One region of the Sphingobium sp. AP49 genome, then DNA from elsewhere that is predicted to be linked to it. Evidence: riboswitches for the same ligand, from Rfam matches in the RefSeq annotation. Region 1 holds a riboswitch; each other region holds the start of a gene.
The links. Region 1 has a riboswitch for cobalamin ahead of PMI04_RS11850 (cobalamin biosynthesis protein CobG). Riboswitches for the same ligand answer to the same signal wherever they lie in the genome.

Region 1 (6,894 bases):
CGGTGATCGACCTGCAACAGGACGGCGCCCGCTATTTCGACATCCATCACACGCCGGACGACACGCTGGACAAGGTGGATCTGACCCAGTTGCGACAGAATGTGGCGGCCTGGGCTGTCACGCTGAACATTGCTGCAAATGCGGCAGAAACATTGGGCATTAACTGAACTTTTATAGTAGACAACGCCCCGTCGCGTGATTCTGCCGCTTCACCGACGTTAGAAAAGCATTGATTTGTGCAACGCACACGTTAATGCGGGTCGCTCGCGTAGGGTCACATTTGTAACGTGCCAGACGCGGCATAATGCTATGGGAGCCGTACACAATGAAGAAGATCGCTGTTGTTTTCGCTTCGGCCAGTCTGATGGCCCTCGCCGCTTGCGGTGAGAAGCCGGCCAACGAGACCGCGAACGCTTCGAACGCCGTCGTCGAAAACGTTGTCGAGAACGCTGCTAACGCCGCTGACAACGCTGCTAACGCCGCCAACGAAGCTGCTAACGCCGCGAACGTTGCCGAGAACGCTGCGAACGCGAAGTAATCTTCGCCTCGGCGAGATTTCGAAAGGGCGGGCCTGACGGCTCGCCCTTTTTATTTGTCCCAAGAAGAGCGGGACAGCGCGATCGTTCGGGCTGCTGACATGGATTGGCGGCGCAGTCTGGCGAATCGAACGCGATTGGCGCGCTGACCGCCGTTCTCCATCATCGCATCGCTCATATGCTCTACCGGTTGGGCGTTCCATCGTTACGCGCACGCATTTCCCACAGGGTGTCACATTTGGGGAGAGCGATCGCGACATGATACCGCACGGGTGCTTTCCGGGACGGTGACATCGACACCAGCCAAGCCCTGTTCGACGCCAAATTCTGGGGCCAATATTGGACCGTCCATGCCGCGATCTCCACCTGGGCGGGTTGTTCCGGACGGGTCCAGATATGATCGAGGCCCCCGACCAGCAGCCGGCTCTGCTGCCTTGATCGACGCGGCGTCGCTCATTCGGCGGCGACGGCGGTCGGCTGGATGAGGGTGGCGCTGTGGCGTCCGTGTCCGCGATGGCCGGCCTCAGTCCGGCGAGGGCCTGGATATGGCCGGGATTGCGACCAATCGCCGCCGCCCGCCCCTTCCAGGATCGCGCCCAAATGCGGTTGGCGGCATAGTTGATCGGCCATCATCATCTCCCTTGGATGCGGCCCCGGTACCGATGCCCCCCCCCGTATCGATGGCGCACATGTCGTAACGCGCATCGCCGCCGCAATATCGCGACGCCTGCCCCGTCGGCTGGCCGCTTCTGGATGATCGGCAAACGATCCGGCCTTGGCTTATGTCAGCGCGTGGCATAGAGAGGCGGCGTGCCGCGGGGCGATCCGCGGTGCATCATGATCGTACCGGTGCTTCGCAAGAAGCATAATCGGGAATGCGGTGCGGGAATATCTTCCCAAATCCGCAGCTGTCCCTGCAACTGTAAGCGGATAGTGCGATGCGCAGGCCCTGTCATCCAGGGCAGCCACTGGACAGGCCGATTGCCGATCCGGGAAGGCGTGCATCAAGCGACGACCCGTGAGCCAGGAGACCGGCCGGTGCGCTGTTCGCTCTTGCCCTGACCCAGGGAATGGTCTTGGCACGGTAATCTCCGTCTGGGCGACGAAACCGTGTGGCTGGGGCTGCACGTTCGCGTAGTGACGGGCTTCTGACGCGCAGGCCCGCCGCGCCCGCGTCGACCGGCTATGCCCGGCAAGCCCCGCCATCGTTGCCGCAGCGCGCGGGGGATTGCCTCATGGGTCCGGACGACCCGAACAGAAATGCCGGCATGGCCAGGGGCTGGTGCCCCGACGCCTGGCGTCCGATGATGGCGGGCGATGGCTTGCTGATGCGGGTAAAGCCGCGTCACGCTCGCCTGACGCCGGAGGCCATGGCTGTGCTGGGCAAGGTCGCGATGACCTATGGCAATGGTTTGATCGACCTCACCCGGCGCGCCAATGTGCAGATACGAGGGGTCGCGGCCCAGCATTGGCGTGTCCTGCTCGACGACCTCCTTGCGCATGACCTGGTGGACGCATGTCCCGTGCGGGAAGGGCAACGCAATATCCTGGTAACCCCCTGCTGGCGGACAGACGACGACAGCCATCGGATCGCCACCGACATCATGGGCCGGTTGAATGACCTTCCCGGTCTACCCGGCAAGGTCGGGTTCGTGATCGATGCCGGTGCCGGACGGTTGCTTGCAGAGGAACCGGGGGATTTTCGCGTCGAGCGAAGCCGCGATGGGCATCTCATCCTGCGTGCGGACGGGCATGCCACCGGCATCCGGGTCGAACGAGAGACGGCGGCGGATGGGCTGATCGCGATCGCGCGCTGGTTCGTGGAGAGCGGCGGCGCGCGCAGTGGGCGCATGGCACGCCATCCAGCCCCACTGCCCCAATGGGCCAGCGGAACGGACCACCCTGCCCCGGCACTGCCGATGCTGTTGCCCGGCCCGCTCGACATGGGCGTCGCCTATGGCGTCGCCTTCGGCCGCATGAAGGCGGCCACCTTGCTCCAGCTTGCAGATATGCAGGGGACGAGCGCAGTCCGTGTAACGCCGTGGCGGACCCTGGTGGTTGAGGGCGACAGCCAGATCCTCCGCCATGCCGACCTGACGACCGATCCGGCCGCGCCATTACGGCGTGTCGATGCCTGTCCCGGAATGCCCGCCTGCGGGCAGGCAAGCGTGGAAACCCGCCAGATAGCAATGCGCCTAGCGGCGAAGGTGGCCGGAAGCCTGCATGTATCGGGCTGTCCGAAGGGCTGTGCCCGCTCGGCGCGGGCCGATGTGATGCTGACCGGGCGCAACGGAGCCTATGACCTCGCGCTCAATGCCACGACAGGCACGGCCCCGCTGCACACCGGCCTCGATCGCAATCGGTTGCTCAGCCATTTTGGAGCCTGCTGATGCCATATGATTATGAAAAGGATGGCCCCGCCATTTACCAACGGTCCTTCGCCATCATCCGCGCCGAAGCCGATCTGGCCGGTTTCAGCCCCGAAGAAGAACCTGTCGCGGTGCGCATGATCCATGCCAGCGGCATGGTCGGACTGGCGCCGCATATCCGCTTCTCACCCGGCTTTGCAATCGCTGCCCGCACGGCGCTGACGGCCGGTGCCCCTATCCTGTGCGACGCGCGCATGGTGTCGGAAGGCATTACCCGTGCACGCCTGCCGGCGGACAATCCGGTCATCTGCACGCTGCATGATGACGCGGTGCCCGACCTTGCCCGGCATATGGGCAACACGCGCTCCGCCGCCGCGCTGGAGCAGTGGCGTTCCCATCTCGGCGGGGCGCTGGTCGCCATCGGCAATGCGCCGACCGCGTTGTTCCACCTGCTCACCATGCTGGAAGAACCGGATTGCCCACGCCCCGCCGCCATCATCGGCTGTCCGGTGGGGTTCGTCGGCGCAGCGGAATCCAAGGCGGCGCTCTGGCAGGCCATGCCGGCCCCCTGTTGTATCGTGGAAGGGCGGCTCGGTGGCAGTGCCATCACCGTGGCGGCCATCAATGCGCTGGCGAGCCGCGTCGAATGAGCGATATGGAGCGATTGGGCACGATCCACGGCGTCGGCCTTGGCCCCGGGGCGCCGGACCTGTTGAGCGTACGGGCCGACCGGCTGGTCAGGGGCGCTCGGCATATCGCCTTTTTTCGCAAGAAGGGACGCCCCGGTCAGGCACGCCGCATCGCGGCGGGAATGTTGCGGGCGGACGCCGTCGAGATTGCAATGGAATATCCGGTGACAACGGAGATTCCCGTTTCCGACCCGCGCTATAATGCCATGCTTTCGAGCTTCTACACCGAGTGTACCGAGCGACTGATGGTTGCCGCCGGCAGCGGCGAGGATGTCGTGGTTTTGTGCGAGGGCGATCCGTTCTTCTATGGGTCCTTCATGCATCTGCACAGTCGACTGTCCGGGCGCGTCCCCGTATCCGTCGTACCGGGCATCACCGGCATGGCCGGTGCCTGGAACGCGACCAGCCTGCCCATATGCTGGGGCGACGACGTGCTCACTGTCGTCATGGCGACCCTGCCGGAGGAGGATTTGGTCCGGCATATCCGGCAGACCGATGCTCTGGTGGTGATGAAGATCGGCCGCAATCTCCCCAAGCTGCGCCGCGCGATCCGGGCGGCTGGTCGGGAGGAACAGGCATGGCTGGTCGAACATGCGGCGATGCCGGAGCAGCGCGCAACCCGACTGGTCGACGCACAGACGGTGACGCCCTATTTCTCGATCCTGCTGATCCATGGCCAGGGGCGCAGGCCGTGAGCGGCTGGATCGCCGTTGCCGGCCTGGGGCCAGGAAGCGCGACATTGATAACGCCCGAAGTCAGCGCCGCACTCGCGCGCGCCAGCGACCTTGTCGGTTATGCGCCCTATGTCGCACGAGTGGACCCACGCGAGGACCTTGTGCGGCATTCGTCGGACAATCGGGTGGAACTGGATCGGGCGGCGCTGGCGCTCGATCTGGCTGCGCGTGGGCGGCGCGTGGCAATCGTCTCGTCGGGCGATCCCGGCGTCTTTGCCATGGCTGCGGCGCTATTCGAGGCACTGGAGGCAGGGCCGGCTTCCTGGCGCACCCTGGATATCCAGATTTTGCCGGGTATTACCGCAATGCTCGCCGCGTCTGCCCGTGCGGGCGCCCCGCTTGGCCATGATTTCTGTGCCATCAACCTTTCCGACAATCTCAAACCCTGGTCGGTGATCGAGCGGCGACTGCGGCTGGCCGCGGCGGCCGACTTCGCCATGGCCTTCTATAATCCGCGCTCCCGATCCAGGCCGGACGGTTTTGCCAGGACGCTGGCGATCCTGCGCGAAAGCTGCGGTCCAGAGCGCCCCATTCTGTTCGCCCGCGCGGTCACGACGCCCGAGGAGCAATTGCATGTCACGACCCTTGGCACGGCACGGGCGGATATGGCCGACATGCGCACAATGGTGATTGTCGGGTCGAGCCAGACGCGGATTATCGAGCGCCCGATCGGCCCCATCCTCTACACGCCTCGGTCGATCCCGGCATGACCGATCCAGCGCAGCACATCCTCGCTCGCCTCGAACAGCAGGCGGTCGGGCAGCCATGGCCGATCAATCATCAGGACCGGCAGGCCGAGCTGGCGTGCGGCGGCGAGTTTTGCGGCCGCGCCCGGTCCGCCCGCATTCTTGCACAGGACAAGGTCCACGCGATGCGCCTGCATCAGGGTGCTGTCGCCATCCACCGTGAAAGGCCCGCGATCCACGATCAGACTGTGCAGCGGCAGAGGCGGCGGATGGTCGGGCGCATCGACGAAGCGCAATATATAATGATGGTGCGGTTGTGCCGAAAAGGACGCCACATGCTGGCGACCGAGCGCCAGCATGATCCTGCGTCCTGGACCGTCGAGCGCAGCAACCGCGGCCGCGATGTCGGCAACCTGCGTCCAGCGATCCCCGGTGCCCGGCGTCCAGGCCGGGCGGGTAAGCGCAGCAAGGGCGACGTTGGTGCGGGCTGCGGCCTCGACCGCATGGGCGCTCATCGTTGCGGCAAAGGGATGGGTCGCGTCCACCACATGCGTGATCCGATGGCTGCGCACATAATCGACCAGCCCATCGACGCCGCCAAAACCGCCGACCCGCACCGGGATCGGTTGGGGCCTGGGGTTCGCTGTGCGTCCGGCATAGCTCAGCGTTGCGGTCATCCGTGCCTCGGCCAGCAACATGGCGAGCGCAGTGGCCTCCGTCGTGCCGCCCAGCAGGAGGATGTTCGGGGTGGATGAGGAGATTGTCGAAATGGCGATGCCCCCATGGTTGACGATCATCGGCATCGGTGAAAGCGGCGCCGATGGCCTATCCTCCACTTGCCGCGCGGCATTGGCGCAAGCGGAATTCGTCATGGGTGCGCGTCGCCACCTGTCGCTGCTGCCCGCGCTTAGCTGTCCGCTGATCGAATGGCCAGTCCCCTTCGCGGACGGCATCGCGCAGTTACTGGAGAAGCGCGGGCGCAGGGTGGTGATGCTGGCATCAGGTGATCCCTTCTGGTTCGGCGCGGGAAACAGCGTGACGCGGCATCTCTCCCCGTGCGAATGGATCGCCCATCCCGCGCCATCGACCTTCAGCCTGGCGGCCGCCCGCCTAGGCTGGGCGCTTCAGGACGTTGCCTGCCTTGGCCTTCACGCGGCGCCGCTGGAACGGGTGCGGCCGCACCTGTCGCCAAGGCAGCGCTTGTTCATCCTGTTGCGCGACGGCGACGCGATGACCGAACTGGCCGATTACCTGACCCATAAGGGCTTCGCCCAATCCCGCCTGCACATCATGGAACGCCTGGGCGGCCCACATGAGCGTGTACGTTGCGTGACAGCGGCAGCAATGATGCCGATGGACATCGTGCACCCTGTAATGGTCGGCGTCGCGGTGGCGGGAGACGGCCCTGCCCTGCCCGGCACCAGCGGCCTGCCCGATGGGATGTTCCATCATGATGGGCAGATTACCAAGAGCCCGGTCCGGGCGCTCACGCTGTCAGCCCTGGCACCGCGCCCGGGCGAACTGCTCTGGGATATCGGCGCGGGTTCGGGATCGATTGCCATCGAATGGTTGCTTGCCCACGCCGCCAATCGCGCCATCGCGATCGAGGCCGATCCCGTCCGCGCAGACCGGGCACGCGCCAACGCGCTGGCGCTCGGCATGGACAGGCTGACGGTGATATCGGGCCATGCCCCCGATGCCTTGCCGGCAAGCCAGCCTCCCGATGCCGTCTTCATCGGTGGTGGCCTGTCGCCGATGCTGCTCGGGCGATTGCGCGACGACCTGCCCTGCGGAACGCGCCTGGTGGCCAATGCCGTAACGCTGGAATCCGAGGCTCTTCTGATCGCCTGGCATGGTCGCCATGGCGGTACGCTGTTGCG
Region 2 (6,894 bases), 1.9 Mb from region 1:
TCGCCATCCTCTCGTGCATCGGCCGAATGGCGGCAGGTGCTGCAGGCGACGATGGCCGGGCCGGGTTCAACAGGGCGCAACATCAAAAGCGCCCCCGGAAACCGGCATAGATGCTGCGGCCGAGCGTGCCGTAGCGATAGGCCGTCATATACTCCTCGTCGAAGAGATTTTCGACCCGGGTGAAAAGGCGCAGCGCCGGGGTCAGCGCATATTCGGCGCGCAGGTCGACCAGCGTATAATCGTCCAGCCGGATGGTGTTGGCCGCATTGTCATAGCTGTGCCCCGACCAGCGAACTGCCGCCCCGGTGGTGAGGCCGAAGGGCCAGGCATAGCTGATCGAGCCATTGGCGCTGTTGCGCGGCCGGCGTGGCAGCCAGTTGCCGTCATTGGCGGTGCCGTCCGAACGGTCCTCCGCCACGGTCCAGCTGTAATTGCCGTCGATCACCAGCCCCTTGACCGGCTCGATCGCCGCCTGCGCCTCTATGCCATGCGCCTTCGCGCGCGACACATTGAGATAATAGCCAAAGCGCCGCGTCGTGGTGCCCGGCGTGAAGCAGAGCGGATCGGTCGAACTCGACGAACAGCTGTTGTAGATGATCTGGTCGGTCGTGGTCCGGTCGAACCAGGTCGCGCCCAGCCGCAATGTTTCGCCAAAGAAGCGCTGCTCCGCACCTGCTTCCCAGCCATGGGCGCGTTCGGGATCGAGCGCCTGGTTCCCATATTCGGAATAGAGCTGATAGAGGGTCGGCGCCTTGAAGCCCTCACCATAGCTGGCGCGCAGCACCGTCCTGGTCGGCAACGCCCACACCCCGCCGGCCGAAAAGAGGGTGCGGCCGCCATAGCGATCATGATCGTCGTAACGCAGCCCGCCGGTCAGGGTCAGGCCGGCAATCGGCTGGGCATTGATCTGGCCATAGACGCTGGTGATCTCTGCCTTGCCGCGGGCCGGGTCGGGAATGGGCACCGAAAGCGACGCCGAAGGTGACACGCTGCGGAAGCGGCTATTCTCATTCTCCACCCCGAACAGCGCGGTCCAGCCGTCGGCGATGGCGAAGCTGCCCTGATATTCCAACCGCTGGTTGCGCCCGGCGGCGTCGAAGGTCTGACGGCGCTGGTTGCGCGGATCATAATTGTCGCGATCGGTGTCGGTATAGCCATAGCCGAAACGGTTGCGGAACCGGCCGTCGAGCAGCGCGACGTTCAGGCCGGCATAGCCGACAAATTCGCGATTGGTGCCATAGGCCGGGCTGTCCGCGCTGGTCGCGTCGAAATCGACATGGCCGTCGGAATAATAGCCGCGCAGGTCGGCGCTGATCCCGTCCGCTAGCGCGACCTCGACCCGGCCGGTTACGCTGCGGTTGGTATAGCCGTCCTTCTCCTTGCCGCCAAAGGCCGGGCTGATCGCGGAAATGCCCTCGGTGGAGAAGCTCTGGCCGCCGATCCGCCAGCTGACAGGCCCCGCCTTGCCGCCCAACGCCGCGCGGGCACTGACGGTGTCGCGCGATCCGGCCTCGATATCGAAACTGCCTTCCAGCGCCTTTTCGGGCATGGCGGTAACGACATTGACGACACCGCCGATCGCCTGGCTGCCCCACAGGGTCGACTGGGGACCACGCAACACTTCTATGCGCGAGGCATCGCCGACCAGCAGATTGGCGAAATTATAGCCGCCGCCGGCCGAGGACGGGTCGTTGAGCTTGACGCCATCGATCACCACCACGGTCTGGTCGGATTCCGCGCCCCGAATGCGCAGCGAGGTCGCCGTGCCATAGCCGCCATTGCGCGAGATGCTGACGCCCGGCGTGCGCAGCAGCAATTCGGTGACGCCCATATCCTGCGCGCGGTCGATCGCGACCTTGTCGAGCACGGTGACGGAGGCCGGTACCTGATCCACCGGCGTGGCGAGGCGGGTCGCCGTGACGAGGATCGAGGATGCCCCGGCATCGGCGGCGGCATCGGGCGGCGGGGCCTGCTGCGCGTCTTCGGCAAAGGCGGTGGTGGAGAGAAGGAAGGAACAGAAAGTCAGATATTTCAACACGAGGAGACCCCAGCAGACAAAGGGCCACATCATGGGAACGATATCGATACCCGAAAGGGCGCGACATGGTCCCCGCATCCGATGCGGTCCACCTGTCGTCACGCGGGTTCACCCCCGTTCGTCCGACACACCCTGTCCGCACGAAGGACGACCGCGACGGGCAGGTCTCCTGGCTTGCGGGTCATCGCCAATTCGCGCCGCCTTCTCAGGATCTTGCGATCCCAATGGCATATGGTGCGAGGACTCTCCGCTCACAGTTGCAGGGGCAGCCGGGGTCTTGAACCCCATTCCCTTTTCATCCCCGTTGCCGGAGAACCTGTCGCAAGTTGCGCGATACGGGAGCGCGACAGAAGCGTCAATCACCCTTGCCTGAACGGTCATGCCGGCTAAGGACGGATCGTGATGCAACGATGCTTTTCTCGTGGATCCGCCCAGGCGATGATCGCGCTGGGTATGACGGTTCTGGTCGGAACGGGCTTGTGGGCAGCCGCACCGCATGGCGCGCCGAGGGACGAAAAACGTCCGCAACGCATCGTCTCGCTGAACCTGTGCGCCGATCAGTTGCTGGTGGCGCTGGCCGACCGCAACCAGATTGCCGGCCTGACCCACAATGCCGGCGATCAGCAAATGTCAGCCGTGGCAGGCGCCACCAAGGGATTGCCGATTTTGGACGGATCGGCCGAGCAGATATTGGCCGTCAATCCCGATCTGGTGATCGGCATGCCGGCCCGGCGCAACCCGGCGATCGCGATATTGAAGGCGCAGCACTATCCCGCCGTCGACCTGAAAAGCGCGGACAGCTATGCCGACATCGTTGCGTCGATCCGCACGGTGGCGCAGGCGATCGGCCATGCCGATCGCGGGGAGGCGATGATCGCGCGCATGGACCGGGACCTCGCCGCCCTGCCCCGCGCACCCCGGCCCAAGGTGGCGGCCTATTATCAGCGGCGCGGCTATATGACCGGCACGGGCACGCTGGTCGACGACCTCATGACGCGCGCAGGGCTGCGCAATCTGGCGGCCGATCTGGGCAAGCCGGCGATCGCGCAGATCAGCCTGGAGGAAATGGTCGCGGCCCGGCCCGACTATCTGATCGTCGAAAGCGCGACCGACCGGATCAGCGACCAGGGCACCGAAATGCTGCACCATCCCGCGCTGCGCAGCATCCCGCGGATCAGCCTGCCGCAGGCCTGGACGGTGTGCGGTGGTCCGGCCTATGTGCAGGCGGCACAAGCCCTGTCGCGCGCCGTCAGCGCGCGCTGATCTGCGCCAGCGGATCGAGCCGCGCCTGCCAGCCCAGCCGGTCCAGTTCGGGCGTGTCGGCGACGGCTTCGGGATGGCCCAGACATAGCAGCGCGACGAAGGTCCAGCCGGGCGGTACCTCAAGGAGGCCCGCGACAAAGGCCGGGTCGAGGATCGATACCCAGCCGAGCGCCAGGCCGCGTGCCCGCGCTGCCAGCCACAGCGTGTGGATCGCCAGCACCACCGAATAGAGGTGGGTCTGCGGCATGGTCGCGGCGCCCAGCCCCGCGCCGGCCGTAGTCGCATCGTCGCAGAAGACCGCGATAATCTCCGGTGCCTCGCGCAGCCCGTGCAGCTTCAGCGCGCGATAGGCATCATGCCGGGTGGCATCGGTGATCTGGCTGGTCGCGCGCTCGCGCTCGGCATCGACATGGCCGGCCAGCGCCGCGCGCAGCGCCGCCGTCTTCACCCGGACGAAGCGCCAGGGCTGGCTGTTGCCGACAGACGGCGCCAGTTGCGCCAGCGTCAGCAGCTCCAGCACCATCGCTTCGTCCAGCGGATCGCTGCGGAAATGGCGCACGTCGCGGCGCCAGGTGAGCAGGTCGGTCAGCGTCGCGCAGAAATCGGGGGCGAACGCCTGCATCAATATTCGATGCCGGCCTGCGCCTTCACCCCGCTGCGGAAGGGATGCTTTATCATGGTCATCTCGGTGACCAGGTCGGCCGCCTCGATCAGCGCCTCGGGCGCGTTGCGGCCGGTGACGACGACATGCTTCATCGCGTCCTTGGCGTCGAGCACCGCCAGCACCTCGTCCAGCGGCAGATAGTCGTAGCGCAGCACGATATTCAGCTCGTCGGCCAGCACCATGGCATAATCGGGGTCGGCGACCATGCGCTTCACCTCGTCCCACGCCTCGCGGGCGAGCGCGATGTCGCGGCTGCGATCCTGGGTGTTCCAGGTGAAGCCCTCGCCCATCGGCTTGAACTCGATCTGGTCGGGGAAAGCGTCGAACACGAGCTTCTCGCCGGTGGTCATCGCGCCCTTGACGAACTGGACCACGCCGACCTTCTTGCCATGGCCGATCATGCGGACGACCATGCCCAGCGCCGCCGTGGTCTTGCCCTTGCCCTTGCCGGTATGGACGATCAGCAGGCCCTTTTCCTGGGTCTTGGTCGCCATGATCTTGTCATGGGCGGCCTGCTTCTTCTTCATCTTTTCCGCATGCTGTTCGTCGGTGCGTTCGGCCATCGTCACTCTCCTGCGAGCTGGGCGAGCAGCATGCCCGCGCTGTTCGATCTGGGTTTCCACAGGCCGCGTTCCAGCGCCTCGGCCAGCCGGGCGGCGGTCTCGCGCAGGGCGGCGGGATTGGCGTCGGCCATGAAGGTGCGCACCGCCTCATCCTCGATGAAGGCGGCGTGGACGGCGTCGAAATGATGGTCGCGCACCGCATGGGTGGTGGCGGCGAAGGCGAAGAGATAGTCGACCGAGGCGGCAATCTCGAACGCGCCCTTGTAGCCATGGCGCATGACGCCGGCGATCCATTTGGGGTTGGTGACGCGGGCGCGGACGATGCGGCCGATCTCGTCCTCCAGCGTGCGGATCACCGGCCGTTCCGGGCGGCTATGGTCATTATGATAGCTGAGCGGCTTGGCGCCCTTCAGATGCTCGATGGCGGCGGCGATGCCGCCCTCGAACTGATAATAATCGTCACTGTCGAGCAGGTCATGCTCGCGATTATCCTGATTCTGGACGACGGCATCGGCCTGCGCCAGGCGGGTGGCGAACAGGTCGCGTTCGCTGTCGCCCTCCACCCCCGCGCCATAGGCATAGCCGCCCCAGTCGAGATAGACCTGGGCGAGATCGGCGCGGCTGTGCCAGATTTTCTCGTCGATCATCGCCTGCAGTCCCGCGCCATAGGCGCCGGGCTTCGATCCGAACACGCGGGCACCGGCGCGGCGCGCGGCCTCCGCCGCATCAGCGCCGTCCGCCACCAGCGCTGCCTGTTCGGCGCGATGCCGGGCGGCGGCGGGATTATCCTCGTCCGGCTCATCGAGCGCCATCACCGCGCGGGCGGCGCTGTCGATCAGGTCGATCTGTTCGGGGAAGGCGTCGCGGAAGAAGCCGGAGACACGTAATGTCACGTCGACGCGCGGCCGGCCCAGCTCAGCGAGCGTCATCATCTCGAAGCCGACGACCCGCCCCGAACTCCATTCCCAGCGCGGCCGCACCCCCATCAGCGCCAGCGCCTGCGCAATATCGTCGCCGCCGGTGCGCATGTTCGCCGTGCCCCAGGCGGACAGGGCGATGGCGCGGGGATAGTCGCCCTCGCGCTGGAGATAATCGTCGACCAGCAATTGCGCCGATCGCTGGCCCAGATCCCAGGCGACGGCGGTCGGCACGGCGCGGGTATCGACCGAGAAGAAATTGCGCCCGGTCGGCAGCACGTCGGGCCGGCCGCGCGTTGGCGCGCCCGATGGCCCCGGCAGCACGAAGCGCCCATCCAGCCCGGCCAGCAGGGCGGCCGCCTCGCGCGGGCCACAGGCATCGACGCGCGGCGCCAGATCATCGGCGATCGACGCCAGCACCGCCGCGCTGGCCAGGCCGACCGGCGCCCCGCCATCGACCAGAGCCGCCGCCAGCAATTCCAGCCGCTCGACCATGTCGCCATGGGTGCGCCAGGCATCTGTGGATAAGTCCGCCAGCGTCGCCGGACGCGACCCCTGCCACGGCGCCCCCAGCACGCAATCGAGCGGATCGAAACCCAGCCCCAGATCATCGGCCAGCGCCCGCAGCAAGGACGCCTGCCCCGGATGATCGAGGCCGCGCGGCGTGCGCGCCAGCGCGATCAGCAGGTCGCGCCGCAGTCGCCCTTCCGGCGATGCGGTGAAGACATGCAGCCCGTCGCGGATCTGCAATTCCTTCAGCTCGCACAGATAATTGTCGATCGCAGCAAGCGCGTCGTCATCATCACCGGCGGCGGCCGCATCCTTGTCCAGCCCCTGGCTGCGGGCGAGGTCGAGGATATCGCGGCGCAACCGGTCGAGCCGGCGCGGGTCCATGCCGGCGGCAAGATAATATTCGTCCACCAGCGCTTCGAGCTGCTTGAGCGGCCCATAGCTTTCCGCGCGGGTCAGCGGCGGGGTCAGATGGTCGAGGATGACGGCGCCGATGCGGCGCTTGGCCTGCGTCCCTTCGCCCGGATCATTGACGATGAAGGGATAGAGTTGCGGCACCGGCCCGGCGCAGATTTCGGGGAAGCAATCGGCCGAGAGCGACACCGCCTTGCCCGGCAGCCATTCCAGATTGCCATGCTTGCCGACATGCACCAGCGCCTGCGCGCCGAAATCCTGCGCCAGCCAGACATGGAAGGCGAGATAGGCGTGCGGCGGCGGCAGCGCGGGGTCATGATAGCTGCTCTTGGGATCGATATTATAGCCGCGCGCCGGCTGCACCGCGATCGCGACATGGCCGAAGCGATGGACGGCAAGGCGAAAGGCGCCGTCGCGCACGAAGGGGTCGGCCTCGGGCGGTCCCCAGCGATCGACCATGGCGTCACGCGCGCTGGCCGGCAGAGCGGCAAGGGCGGCGCGATAGACATCGAGCGACAGGCTGAC
Region 3 (6,894 bases), 1.4 Mb from region 1:
GATCAGACCCGCGCCGTCGGCACGATCAGCGGCAGGCCATCGTTGACGTCGATCCGCGCGGTAACGCCATAGACGGAAGCCAGCCGCTCCGGCGTCAGCACCACCATCGGCGCCCCGTCCGCCACCAGCGCGCCGCCATCCATCAGCAGCAGCCGGTCGCAATAGCGCGCCGCCATGGCCAGATCGTGCAGCACGGTGACGACCAGCGCCCCGCCCTGCGCCTGCGCCCGCAGCAATGCCATCACGTCGATCTGGTGGCCGGGGTCGAGCGCGGCCAGCGGCTCGTCGGCGATCAGCGCCGGCGCGCCCACCGCCAGCGCCCGCGCCAGCAGCACCCGCGCCCGCTCGCCACCCGACAGCTCGGTCGCGATCCGGCCCTTGAAGCCGGTGACATCGGCGCGGACCATCGCATCCTCGATCGCCGCCTCATCGTCGGCGGTCAGGCGCGACAGCGGCCCCAGATGCGGCAACCGCCCCAGCGCCACCAGCCGCTCGACCGCCAGGGGCCAATGCAAGGTCTGGCCCTGCGGCAGATAGGCGATGGACCGCGCCACCGCTTGGCGCGACAGACGCTCGACCGGCGTGCCGTCCAGCAGCGCGCGTCCGGCGGCCGGCTTCACCAGCCCCAGCAGCGCCCGCACCAAGGTCGACTTGCCCGCGCCATTGGGGCCGATCACGCCGATCAACTGACCCGGCGCCATGGTCAGATCAACGCCGCGCACCGCCAGATGGCGGCCCAGCCGGACGTCCAGTTGCTCGGTCGACAGGGTCACCATAGCCGCCGCTCCCGCATCAGGTGAATGAGGAAGACCGGCACCCCCAGGATCGCCGTCACCACGCCCAGCTTCAATTCGCTGCTGGTCGGGATGATGCGCACGCCGATATCGGCCAGGGTCAGCAGCACCGCGCCGCCCAGCATCGACGGCAGCAGCAGCGCGGAAGGCGACCGATCGGTCAAAGGCCGCACCAGATGCGGCACGATCAGGCCGACGAAACCGATCGATCCGGTCACCGCCACCGCGCCGCCGACGCCGATCGCGACGCCCGCCATCAGCCGCAGCCGCGCCCGCGACAGGTCGACGCCCAGTGCCCGCGCGCCATCCTCGCCCAGGGTAAGCGCGTCGAGCGCGCGCCCGTCATAAAGCAGCAGCGCCGTGCCAACCGCGACGCAGGGCAGCGCCAGCAGCAGATGGTCGATGCTGCGATTTTCCAGGCTCCCCATCAGCCAGCTCATGATCTCCATCGCGGCAAAGGGATTGGGCGACAGGTTGAGCGCCAGGCTGATCCCCGCCCCCGCCAGCGTCGCGACGGCAATGCCGGCCAGGATCAGCGTCAGCGGGCTTTCCGACGGCCCGGCGAGCAGGAACAGCGCACCGATCGCCGCCAGTGCGGTGATGATCGCCAGCAGCGGCAACGCCATCGGATGGAGTTCGGACAGGCCGAAATAGAGCGCGATCACCGCCCCCAGCGCCGCCGCATTGGACACGCCCAGCACGGCGGGCTCGGCCAGCGGATTGCGCAGATAGCCCTGCAGCGCCGCGCCCGACAGGCCCAGCATGGCGCCGACCAGCAGGCCGATCGCCATGCGCGGCAGGCGCAGGTCGATGATGATCGCGCGCGCTACCATGTCGCCGCCGCCCGCCAGCACCGCCAGGATGCGCGCCGGCGCGATCGTCACCGATCCCAGCGCGACCGACGCGATTCCCGCGACCAGCAGCAGGGCAATCAGCCCCGGCAGCAACAAAGGATGCCGCCGCCCCTTAGAAGCGGACACGCACGCCGCCATAGGCCGATCGGCCATAGGTGCCATAGCCATAGGCGGTGGCGTAATCCGCATCGAACAGATTGTCGATCCGGCCATAGACTTCCAGATGCTCGCCCACCGGGAAGGACGCGCGCAGCCCGGCCAGGCCATAGCCGTCGAGCCGGCGGGTGTTGGCCGTGTCGTCATAGCTGTCGCCGACCATGGTCAGGGTCGCGCCGGTCGACAGGCCGAAGGACCAGAGATAGTCGGCCGAAACGCTGACCGCATTGGCGGCCCGGCGTGGCAGGCGATTGCCATCATTCACCCCGCCCGACCGGTCGCGCGCATCGACATAGGAGTAGCTTGCCGCCACCGTCAGCGCCTCGACCGGCTTCAGCGTCACGGTCGCTTCCACGCCCTTGGCCCGGGTCCGATCGAGATTGCCGTAGGTGTAGGTCGCATAATCATAATTGATCTGGTTGCTGGTATCGCGCTGGAAGGCGGTCAGCGACAGCACCGCCTTGTCCCCGTCCAGGCTCTGGTCGAAGCCGATATCATAGCTTTTCGACCGTTCCGGCCGCAGCGCGCTGTTGCCGCTATAGGTATCGTAAAGCTGATAGAGCGACGGCGCCTTGAACCCCTCGCCATAGGAGAGGCGGATATTGGTCGCGCCCGCGTTCGGCGTGTAATTGGCGTTGGCACCAAAGGTGGTCGCACCGCCGAACTGGCTATGATCGTCATGGCGCAGCCCGCCGGTGACGGCGAGGCCGGTAAGCGGCTTCACCACCGCCAGCGCATAGACGCTGTCGATATTCGCCCTCGCGCTATCGATGCTGCCAAAGCCGAAATAATCATAGTCCGGCCGCTCATGCTCATAGCCGAAGATCAGTTTGGCCTGATCGACCGGGGCATAGACGCCCTCATATTCGAAGCGCAGGTTGGTGCCCGAATAGCCATAGTCCGGGTCGGTGCCGCGCACGAAATAATAGTCGCGGTCGTTGCGCAGCCAGGTGACCGCCGCACGGTTGGTCAGCTTGCCATCGAACAGCGCCAGGTTGATCCCGGCATAGCCGACATATTGGTCGAGCTTGCTGATGTCGGCGCTGTCGGCCGGTGCGCCAAAGAAGCTGTCATAGTCGAGATCGGCATGGATATAATAGCCGCGCAGGTCGAGGCTGAGCGTGTCGGTGAAGGCGATCTTCAGCTTGGCGTTGGTGGCGATATTCTCATAGCCGTCGCGCTCGCTCGCGCCAAAGTCGCGCGAAGCGGACGAAATGCCGTCGGTGTTGAAATAGGCGACGCCCACGCCGCCCGACACCGCGCCGCGCGTGCCCGACACATCGGCCTTGGCGTTCAGCGTGTCGCTATAGCCATAATCGGCCGAGGCATTGGCCGCGAAACCCTCGCTCGGCGCGCCGGTCATCACATTGACCACGCCGCCGATCGCCTGGCTGCCATAGACCACCGAGTTGGACCCGCGCAGCACTTCGATCCGGCGGATATTGCCGGTCAGCAGATGGCCGAAATCATAGCCGTCGCCGATGCCGCTCGGGTCGTTGACCTTGACCCCGTCGATCAGCACCAGCGTCTGGGTCGTCTCCGCGCCGCGCAGTGATACGCCGGCGACGCCGCCGGTCGAGCCATTGCGGCTGAAGCGGACGCCCGGCGTGGTGGCGAGCAGGTCGACGACATCGACCGCCTGGCGCGTCCTGATCGTGTCGGCATCGATCACCGTGATCGCCTGGCCGACCTCGTCACGCGGCTGCGCAATGCCCGAAGCGGTGACGACGATGTCATCATCCTGGGCCAGTGCCGGCGTAGCGGCCAGCAGCGCGATCAGCGAAATCCCCAACATCTTCATTTTATCGTCCCCCGGCGTCCGTCGATTTGGAACCGGGGCGTCCGCACACACGGTCGCTGCATGGATCGGGAAGACGCCAGCGCCCCGCCCCACGCACCGATGCGGCCCCGGCCGCCATGGGCGTCGCTCGACGGAAACACCGCGCCATGGCCATCCCCTGGGCCAGGGCAAGAGCGACCAGACGCCGGCAGGTCTCCTGGCTCGCGGGTCAGGGCAACGATGCGCCAGCCTTCCCGGACCCTATCGATCCAGTGGCCGGTCCGCGCCTCCCCTGGGAAGGCGCCGGACCCTGCGCATCGCGCTCACCGCTTACAGTTGCAGGGACAGCCGCGGATTTGGAAGGCCTGCGCCCCCCGCACCGCATTCCCGTTTTCAGCCCTGTCGGGCACCGGCGCGATCATGCGCGTCCGGGGCGTTTGACCACCCCGGCGCGCCGCCGCCATAGGCCAAAGCGAAAGCCCTGCCAAGCGGGCCAGGATCGCCCCGGCGGATCGTTGCGCGATGCCGACTGCCGGCTATGCAGGGGCCACTTACCGAAGGAGCCGACATGACCGATTCGCTTGCCATCACTGCCGCCGACGTCGCCGATGCCGCGCGGCTGATCGCGCCGGCGGCGGTCCGCACCCCGCTGATCGAGAATGCCGCGCTCAACGATCGCTGCGGCCGGCGGGTGCTGGTGAAGTTCGAGGGCGCCCAGCATAGCGGATCGTTCAAGTTCCGCGGCGCCTATAACCGCCTCGCCCGCCTGAACCCGGCCGAGCGGGCGGCGGGCGTGGTCGCCTGGTCCTCGGGCAATCATGCCCAGGGCGTCGCCTTCGCCGCACGGCTGCTCGGCATCCCGGCAACGATCGTGATGCCGGCCGACGCCCCCGCGATCAAGACCGCCAACACCCGCGCGCTCGGCGCCGATGTCGTCCCCTATGACCGCTTCACCCAGAGCCGCGAGGCCATCGCCACCGCCCTCGCCACCGAACGCGGCGCGACGCTGGTTCCCTCCTTCGACGATCCCTTCATCATCGCCGGCCAGGGCACGATCGGACTCGAAATATTGGAGCAGGCGCAGGCCGCCGGCGCCGACCTCAGCCAGATTCTCGTCTGCTGCGGTGGCGGCGGGCTGGTCGCGGGTACGGCGACGGCGGTCAAGGCCGCCCGCCCGGACATCAGCGTCTATGCGGTCGAACCCGCCGGCTTCGACGACACCGCCCGCTCGCTCGCCAGCGGCGTGCGCGAAACCGTCTCGCCCGACGCGCGCAGCATCTGCGACGCGCTGCTCGCGCCCAGCCCCGGCGCGCTGACCTTCCCGATCAACCACGCCCTGCTCGCCGGTGGCCTGGTCGTCAGCGACGATCAGGTGCGCGACGCGATGCGCTTCGCCTTCACCACCCTCAAGCTGGTGGTCGAACCGGGCGGCGCGGTGGCGCTCGCCGCCATGCTCGCCGGCCTCGCCCCGCCGACCGACGGCGCCACCGCCCTCGTCATCTCCGGCGCCAATGTCGATCCGCAAGATTATGCCGCGATCATCGACGGAAGCGCCTGACCGCAGGTCCTTGATCGCGCATCCCTTTGCGCTAGGGTTGCGACTGGCCATTTGGAGGTCGAGGGGGAAGAATGAGCGTCGTGATAGGACTGATCCTGGCGAGCGCGATCGCCAATGCGGCGCCGGCTAATAATCCCGGCAATTGGATGTCGGACCTGGATTACCCACCGGGCGCCCAGGCGCGCCATGAAGAGGGCATGGTCGGCTATCAAATTCTGATTGCCCCGATGGCAGCGTAATGCAGTGCGGCGTTACACGGACAAGTGGCTCTGCGGATCTCGATGCCCAGACCTGCGTCGTGCTCGTTCGCCGCGCCAAGTTCAAAGCCGCGACAGACGAGCAAGGCAATTCGACCTATAATATATGGTCCGGCGCCATCAATTGGACGCTCCCTGGGCAACAACCAGCAAAGATTCCTGCCGGAGCGCTCAACCGATTGCCGCAATCCGACATCGAATTGCAGGTGCAACAGCTGCCCGACGGCGCACTTGAAAAGAGCATCACGGTCATCACCCGGGTCGACACATCAGGTCATGTCGCTTTCTGTGAGGGCTCCAAGAATGATCGCGACGCCGTGAAACTGGTCGCTGTCGCCTGCGCGCAGGCAAGCGCGCTCTCCTTGGACGTGACCAAGGATAATGACGGCAACCCGATATCCATGATCCGCAGCCTGCGCGTGACGTTCAAGGTGGCAGCATAATCGCAAAGACCAGTCCTCAGCGAAGTCTGGCCTTTTCGCCCCCGCCACACTAAATGCGGCGCCATGATGAGCCGCTTTTCCAAGATGCATGGTCTGGGCAATGATTTCGTCGTGATCGACGCGCGAAGTGCGCCGGTTGCGATGACGGAGGCGCGCGCCCGCGCCATTGCCGATCGCCATGCCGGCATCGGCTGCGACCAGCTGATCGTCATCGGCTCCCCGCAAGCGGGCGATCAGGCCGATGTGTCGATGCTGATCTTCAATTCCGACGGTTCGGAAGTGGAAGCCTGCGGCAATGCCACGCGCTGCGTGCCGCTGTTCGTCGGCAAGGACGTGCTGATCCGCACCAGGGCCGGGCTGCTCGGCGCGAAAAGCGTGGACGGCGGCGCCAGCGTGGACATGGGCGCGCCCCGCTTCGACTGGGACGCGATTCCGCTTGGCATGCCGATGGACACGCTCACCATGAGCGCGAGCTGGGAAGACCTGCCCGCGCCGGCCGCCGTCAATGTCGGCAACCCGCATGTGATCTTCTTCGTCGAGGATCTGGACGCGGTGGATTTCGAGCGCCTCGGCCCGCTGATCGAGCATGACCCGCTCTTCCCCGCCCGCGTGAACGTCAATTTCGCGCAAGTCGTCGGCCCGCAACATCTGCGCCTGATCGTCTGGGAACGGGGCGCCGGCCTCACCCGCGCCTGCGGCACCGGCGCCTGCGCCACCGCCGTCGCGGCAATCCGCCGCAAGCTGATGGTCGGCCCGGTGACGGTCAGCCTGCCGGGCGGCGACCTGGAGATCGACTGGGCACCGGGCGGTACGATCCGCATGACCGGCCCCGCCACCCATGTGTTCGACGGCGAGGCGGACTGGGACCGCTTCTGACATGGCCCCCATTCTCATCGTCATTGCGAGCGCAGCGAAGCAATCCACCGCGCTGACGTGGATTGCTTCGCTGCGCTCGCAATGACGGGGGGCAAGATATCGATGCCCGGTCCCGATATCATCACCCTGGGCTGCCGGCTCAACATCGCGGAGAGCGAAGCGATCCGGGAGATGAC

Region 2: it holds a riboswitch for cobalamin, as region 1 does, so the genes downstream of both, PMI04_RS02555 (TonB-dependent receptor) here and PMI04_RS11850 (cobalamin biosynthesis protein CobG) in region 1, are expected to answer to the same signal.
Region 3: it holds a riboswitch for cobalamin, as region 1 does, so the genes downstream of both, PMI04_RS05365 (TonB-dependent receptor) here and PMI04_RS11850 (cobalamin biosynthesis protein CobG) in region 1, are expected to answer to the same signal.

What each region holds. Positions count from the first base shown of each region.
Region 1 covers NZ_CP124576.1:2,457,586-2,464,479, forward strand. Annotated here, with positions in the region: gene PMI04_RS11840 (M20/M25/M40 family metallo-hydrolase) at 1-167, shown strand, start outside; gene PMI04_RS11845 (hypothetical protein) at 326-538, shown strand; cobalamin riboswitch at 1,367-1,591, shown strand; gene PMI04_RS11850 (cobalamin biosynthesis protein CobG) at 1,805-2,926, shown strand; gene PMI04_RS11855 (precorrin-8X methylmutase) at 2,926-3,555, shown strand; gene cobI (precorrin-2 C(20)-methyltransferase) at 3,552-4,289, shown strand; gene cobJ (precorrin-3B C(17)-methyltransferase) at 4,286-5,038, shown strand; gene PMI04_RS11870 (cobalt-precorrin-6A reductase) at 5,011-5,817, opposite strand; gene PMI04_RS11875 (bifunctional cobalt-precorrin-7 (C(5))-methyltransferase/cobalt-precorrin-6B (C(15))-methyltransferase) at 5,783-6,894, shown strand, end outside.
Region 2 covers NZ_CP124576.1:526,216-533,109, reverse strand. Annotated here, with positions in the region: gene PMI04_RS02560 (DUF1636 domain-containing protein) at 1-83, opposite strand, end outside; gene PMI04_RS02555 (TonB-dependent receptor) at 83-2,038, opposite strand; cobalamin riboswitch at 2,180-2,373, opposite strand; gene PMI04_RS02550 (ABC transporter substrate-binding protein) at 2,441-3,301, shown strand; gene bluB (5,6-dimethylbenzimidazole synthase) at 3,288-3,923, opposite strand; gene cobO (cob(I)yrinic acid a,c-diamide adenosyltransferase) at 3,923-4,528, opposite strand; gene cobN (cobaltochelatase subunit CobN) at 4,531-6,894, opposite strand, start outside.
Region 3 covers NZ_CP124576.1:1,104,906-1,111,799, reverse strand. Annotated here, with positions in the region: gene PMI04_RS05375 (ABC transporter ATP-binding protein) at 3-776, opposite strand; gene PMI04_RS05370 (iron ABC transporter permease) at 770-1,774, opposite strand; gene PMI04_RS05365 (TonB-dependent receptor) at 1,761-3,605, opposite strand; cobalamin riboswitch at 3,774-4,013, opposite strand; gene PMI04_RS05360 (threonine/serine dehydratase) at 4,153-5,142, shown strand; gene PMI04_RS05355 (hypothetical protein) at 5,214-5,381, shown strand; gene PMI04_RS05350 (energy transducer TonB) at 5,381-5,842, shown strand; gene dapF (diaminopimelate epimerase) at 5,906-6,718, shown strand; gene mtaB (tRNA (N(6)-L-threonylcarbamoyladenosine(37)-C(2))-methylthiotransferase MtaB) at 6,821-6,894, shown strand, end outside.